One region of the Scandinavium sp. UTDF21-P1B genome, then DNA from elsewhere that is predicted to be linked to it. Evidence: predicted binding sites of a transcription regulator. Region 1 holds the regulator's gene; the other holds the start of a gene.
The links. The regulator CRP, encoded in region 1, controls carbon source genes, mostly activating them, when cyclic AMP is high. The targets are predictions, from matches to a motif close to ATGTGANNNNNNTCACAT.
Positions count from the first base shown of each region.

Region 1 (3,284 bases):
CAGCGCGTACCGACAGTAGATACCTCAAACCCGTTTGCCGCCAAAAGCATCCCGTCGCTGGATGAAAGCTTTGTGGTGATCCATTTCCAGAACCTGGGCGACATTGATTTCCCCTGGCTGCTGGCGATGCTGCAGGGCTCATTCATTTCTCACATGAATACATTGGTGGTGCCGGGCGGGAAGATGGGGCTGGCGATGGAGCTGATTATGACGCCGCTGGTCGAGCGGTTAATAGAAGGTCGGGCGATATAAATTGCAAAACCTTCTCTGAAGAGAAGGTTTTTAATGTTTGCTCCCTCTCCCACGGGGAGAGGATCGGGGTGAGGGCATCAGGCCGTAGAGGGCATTACCCTTCCACCACTTCAAACGAGTGGGTGATTTTCGCCGCTTTCTCCAGCATCAGCGCCACAGAGCAGTATTTTTCCGCAGACAGATCCACCGCACGCGATACCGCAGCTTCTTTCAGATCTTTACCGGTCACGATGAAGTGCAGGTTGATGTGGGTAAACAGGCGCGGCGCTTCCTCGCGACGCTCTGAAGTGAGCTTCACTTCACAGTCCGTCACGTCATGACGGCCCTTTTGCAGGATGGAAACAACGTCTATCGCACTGCACCCCCCTGCTGCCATCAGCACCATTTCCATCGGGCTTGGCGCTTTATCCCCGGAGTTGCCGTCCATCAGGATCTGGTGGCCAGAAGCTGACTCACCGAGGAAGGTTAAGCCTTCAACCCATTTCACACGCGCTTGCATAATTGTTAACTCCAGAGTTGCAATTTTCCTGACAGATTACGCGCACATAACAAATCTCGCAACGGAAGGCGACGTGCGTCATGCTGAAGCGAGACACCAGGAGACACGCGGCAAAAGCTATGCTAAAACAGTCGGGATGCTACAGTAATACATTGAAGTAATGCATGTATGCAGAGGACATCAGACAACAGGCTGCAGTCAAATCCGACAGCCGACTTCCCAGGTACAGGGAAGGATATGAATGCAAAGCCAGTGGCAGTGTCGTGTCTGCCGCTGGAGTCAGCTTATAACAGAGGATAACCGCGCATGGTGCTTGGCAAACCGCAAACAGACCCTACCCTTGAATGGTTCTTGTCTCATTGCCATATTCATAAGTACCCCTCCAAGAGCACGCTGATTCACCAGGGTGAAAAAGCAGAAACGCTGTACTACATCGTGAAAGGCTCTGTGGCAGTACTCATCAAGGACGAAGAAGGCAAAGAGATGATTCTCTCTTACCTCAACCAGGGCGATTTCATCGGTGAGCTTGGCCTGTTCGAAGAAGGCCAGGAGCGTAGTGCATGGGTCCGGGCGAAAACCGCCTGTGAAGTGGCTGAAATTTCCTATAAAAAATTCCGTCAGCTTATCCAGGTGAATCCGGATATTCTGATGCGCCTCTCTTCTCAGATGGCACGTCGCCTGCAGGTCACTTCTGAAAAAGTAGGTAACCTTGCCTTCCTCGACGTTACCGGTCGTATCGCGCAGACGCTGTTGAACCTGGCAAAACAGCCCGATGCCATGACCCACCCGGACGGTATGCAAATCAAAATCACCCGTCAGGAAATCGGTCAGATCGTGGGCTGCTCCCGTGAAACCGTTGGCCGTATCCTGAAAATGCTGGAAGATCAGAACCTGATCTCCGCGCACGGCAAAACCATCGTCGTTTACGGCACCCGCTAAGTTCGCTTGACGGCGTATTGCTCCTGCAGTACGCCGTTTTTGTCTCTACTGCTATTGCTATGTGGCGCAGGCTAATTTATCACCCGGAAATTAACTACGCACTGCGGCAAACCCTGGTGTTATGCACCCCTGTGGCTATCGGCCTGGTGCTGGGGTATCTCAAGTACGGTCTGCTGTTCTCCTTAGTCCCGGCCTGCTGCAACATTGCCGGTCTCGACACGCCCCACAAGCGCTTCTTTAAACGCCTGATTGTTGGTGGTTCGCTGTTTGCCGGATGCAGCCTGGCGGTACAGCTGCTGCTGGCACACACCGTGCCGCTGCCCTTAATTCTGACCGTCCTGGCAATGACCCTGGGCGTTACCGCCGAAATCAGTTCGCTGCATGCGCGTCTGCTGCCCGCATCGCTGATCGCCTCGATTTTTACGTTGAGCCTCGCGGGTAACATGCCTGTCTGGCAGCCGCTGCTTATCTACGCGCTGGGCACGCTGTGGTACGGGCTGTTTAACTGGTTCTGGTTCTGGATGTGGCGCGAACAGCCCCTGCGCGAGTCCCTGAGCCTGCTTTACCGCCAGCTGGCCGATTACTGCGAAGCCAAATACAGCCTGCTGACCCAGCACACCGATCCGGAAAAAGCGTTGCCACCGCTGCTGACTCGCCAGCAAAAGGCCGTTGATCTCATTACCCAGTGCTATCAGCAGCTGCATATGCTCGCCGCTAACAAAAACCACGATTATAAACGCCTGCTGCGCGCCTTTCAGATGGGGCTCGATTTACAGGAGCACATCTCCGTCAGCCTGCATCAGCCCGCCGAGGTGCAAAAGCTGGTCGAGCGTAGCCACGCCGAAGCGGTGATCCGCTGGAACGCACAAACCATCGCCGCACGTCTGCGGGTGATGGCCGATGACATTCTGTATCACCGCTTTCCGCTACGCTTTAGCATGGATAAGCAGATCGGCGCGCTGGAAAAGATCGCCCGCCAGCATCCGGATAATCCCGTCGGGCAGTTTTGCGTCTGGCACTTTGGCCGCATTGCGCGGGTACTACGCATGCAAAGACCGCTCTACCCACGCAACCTGATGGCTGATAACGAGCGACGCCTGCCGCTGTTTGCCGCGCTGAAAAGTTATCTGTCACTAAAATCAGCTGCACTGCGCAATGCGGCGCGCATCAGCGTCATGCTGAGCATCGCCAGCCTGATGGGGTCCGCGTTGCACCTGCCCAAACCTTACTGGATCCTGATGACGGTTCTTCTGGTCACGCAGAACGGCTACGGCGCAACGAGGGTACGAATTTTTCACCGCGCAGCAGGCACGCTTGCCGGGCTGACCATCGCCGGTATCACATTGCACTTTCATGCCCCTGAAGGCTACGCGCTGGCGGCCATGCTGATTATTACGCTGGTGAGCTATTTGATTATCCGTAAAAGCTACGGCTGGGCGACCGTCGGTTTTACGGTCACCGCGGTGTATACCATTCAGCTGCTGACGCTGAATGGCGATCAGTTCATTGTCGCCCGCCTGATCGACACGCTGATAGGCTGCCTGATTGCCTTTGGTGGCATGGTCTGGCTCTGGCCGCAGTGGCAAAGCGGATT
Region 1 covers NZ_JBFLVD010000018.1:296,822-300,105, reverse strand. The annotation lists gene AB1287_RS16515 (phosphoribulokinase) at 1-252, shown strand, start outside; gene AB1287_RS16510 (OsmC family protein) at 347-751, opposite strand; gene crp (cAMP-activated global transcriptional regulator CRP) at 1,058-1,690, shown strand; gene AB1287_RS16500 (YccS/YhfK family putative transporter) at 1,750-3,284, shown strand, end outside.

Region 2 (3,284 bases), on a different contig from region 1:
TCTACAACGGTAAAGTGACTCGCATCGTCGACTTCGGCGCATTCGTGGCGATCGGTGGCGGTAAAGAAGGTCTGGTTCATATCTCTCAGATCGCCGATAAGCGCGTTGAGAAAGTGACTGACTATCTGCAGATGGGTCAGGAAGTACCGGTGAAAGTTCTGGAAGTTGATCGCCAGGGCCGCGTACGTCTGAGCATTAAAGAAGCGACCGAGCAGACTCAGCCTGCGGCCGCGCCGGAAGCACCGGCAGCGGAACAGGGCGAGTAAGGTTGCCGTTAGCCCTCCGCCATTGCGGAGGGCGTATCCCGGGCAGGACGCTTGTTAGCAGCCGGGGAACAGGACGTTCATCCAATTGTTGTCTTCGGGAGTGGGAAATGAAGCCTTTTTTGCGCTGGTGTTTCGTTGCGACAGCACTCACGCTGGCAGGATGCAGCAACTCTGCCTGGCGTAAGAGTGAAGTTCTGGCGGTACCATTGCAACCGACTTTACAGCAGGAAGTGATTCTGGCCCGTATGGAACAGATTCTTGCCAGTCGGGCTTTAACCGATGATGAACGCGCACAGCTTTTATATGAGCGCGGAGTGTTGTATGATAGTCTCGGTTTGAGAGCACTGGCGCGTAACGATTTTTCGCAAGCGCTGGCTATCAGACCCGATATGCCTGAAGTATTCAATTACTTAGGCATTTATTTAACGCAGGCAGGCAATTTTGATGCTGCCTATGAAGCGTTTGATTCTGTACTTGAGCTTGATCCAACTTACAATTACGCATACTTAAATCGCGGCATCGCATTGTATTACGGTGGTCGTGATAAGTTAGCGCAAGATGATCTGCTGGCGTTTTATCAAGACGATCCCAATGATCCTTTCCGTAGCCTGTGGCTTTACATCGTTGAGCAGAAGCTCGATGAGAAGCAGGCTGTTGTAGCGCTTAAGCAGCGCTTCGAAAAATCGGACAAAGAGCAATGGGGATGGAACATTGTCGAGTTCTACCTCGGTAACATTAGCGAAGCAACGCTGATGGACAGACTGAAGGCAGACGCAACGGATAACACCTCGCTCGCTGAGCATCTCAGTGAAACAAACTTCTATTTAGGTAAGTACTACCTAAGTCTGGGGGACAAGGACAGCGCTGCGGCACTGTTCAAACTGGCGGTTGCTAACAACGTTCATAACTTCGTTGAGCACCGATACGCATTGTTGGAATTAGCGCTCTTGGGCCAGGAGCAAGATGACCTGGCAGAATCGGACCAGCAATAGCTGACGAACAAATCAGCCCATAATCTTTTTTGATTGCCATCACCTTCACGGGTGAGGGCTTTATTGTTCGTTAATCCACCTAATTTGAGCCGGTTCACACTTTTCAATGAAAATGACCCTAAGTTTTCACGATGAGTTATGTAGACTGGCCGCCATTGATTTTGAGGCACACGTACTACATGGCTGAATTCGAAACCACTTTTGCAGATCTGGGCCTGAAGGCTCCTATCCTTGAAGCCCTTACCGATCTGGGTTACGAAAAACCATCTCCAATCCAGGCTGAGTGTATTCCTCACCTGCTGGGTGGCCGCGACGTTCTGGGTATGGCCCAGACCGGCAGCGGGAAAACTGCAGCGTTCTCTCTTCCGCTGCTCAACAATCTTGATCCTGAGCTGAAAGCACCACAGATTCTGGTGCTGGCACCGACCCGCGAACTGGCGGTACAGGTTGCTGAAGCGATGACGGATTTCTCCAAACACATGCGCGGCGTAAACGTGGTTGCCCTTTACGGTGGCCAGCGTTATGACGTGCAGTTACGCGCTCTGCGTCAGGGCCCACAGATCGTCGTCGGTACGCCGGGTCGTCTGCTGGATCACCTGAAACGCGGCACTCTGGACCTCTCTAAGCTGAGCGGTCTGGTTCTGGATGAAGCTGACGAAATGCTGCGCATGGGCTTCATCGAAGACGTAGAAACCATTATGGCGGAGATCCCGGAAGGTCATCAGACCGCGCTGTTCTCCGCAACGATGCCGGAAGCTATCCGTCGCATTACCCGTCGCTTCATGAAAGAGCCGCAGGAAGTTCGCATTCAATCCAGCGTAACGACCCGCCCTGACATCAGCCAGAGCTACTGGACCGTCTGGGGCATGCGTAAGAACGAAGCGCTGGTGCGTTTCCTGGAAGCAGAAGATTTTGACGCGGCGATTATCTTCGTTCGTACCAAAAATGCGACCCTGGAAGTGGCTGAAGCGCTGGAGCGCAGCGGTTACAACAGCGCCGCGCTGAACGGTGACATGAACCAGTCCCTGCGTGAGCAGACTCTGGATCGCCTGAAAGACGGTCGTCTGGACATCCTGATCGCGACCGACGTTGCGGCTCGTGGCCTGGACGTTGAGCGTATCAGCCTGGTGGTTAACTACGATATCCCTATGGATACCGAGTCTTACGTTCACCGTATCGGTCGTACCGGTCGTGCGGGTCGTGCTGGCCGTGCGCTGCTGTTCGTTGAGAACCGCGAGCGTCGTCTGCTGCGCAACATCGAACGTCTGATGAAGCTGACCATTCCTGAAGTCGAACTGCCAAACGCAGAACTGCTGGGCAAACGTCGTCTGGAAAAATTCGCGGCCAAAGTACAGCAGCAGCTGGAAAGCAGCGATCTGGATCAGTACCGTAACCTGCTGACCAAAATGCAGCCGGAAGGCACTGAAGGTGAACTGGATATGGAAACCCTGGCCGCAGCGCTGCTGAAAATGGCCCAGGGCGAACGTACCCTGATCGTTCCACCAGATGCGCCGATGCGTCCTAAGCGTGAATTCCGCGATCGTGACGATCGTTTCGAACGTCGTGGCGACCGTAACGATCGTGGCCCGCGTGGCGATCGTAACGGTGAAGAGCGTCCGCGTCGTGAACGTCGTGACGTGGGTGATATGCAGCTCTATCGCATTGAAGTGGGTCGTGATGACGGTGTTGAAGTGCGTCACATCGTTGGTGCTATCGCGAACGAAGGTGACATCAGCAGCCGTTATATCGGCAACATCAAGCTGTTCGGCACTCACTCTACTATCGAACTGCCGAAAGGCATGCCGGGCGAAGTACTGCAGCACTTCACGCGTACCCGCATCCTGAACAAGCCGATGAACATGCAGCTGCTGGGTGATGCACAGCCTCACAGCGGCGGTGAGCGTCGTGGCGGTAACGGTGGTCGTGGCTTTGGCGGTGAGCGTCGTGAAGGTGGTCGCGGTGAAGGTCGTCGCTTCAGCGGTGAACGCCGTGAAGGTGGCGCAGGCCGTTTCAGCGGTGAGCGTCG
Region 2 covers NZ_JBFLVD010000014.1:98,320-101,603, forward strand. The annotation lists gene pnp (polyribonucleotide nucleotidyltransferase) at 1-266, shown strand, start outside; gene nlpI (lipoprotein NlpI) at 374-1,258, shown strand; gene yrbN (protein YrbN) at 1,365-1,445, shown strand; gene AB1287_RS11250 (DEAD/DEAH family ATP-dependent RNA helicase) at 1,438-3,284, shown strand, end outside.
Region 2: a site for CRP is predicted at 1,341-1,358, ahead of yrbN (protein YrbN). Genes of this name have one in related genera too.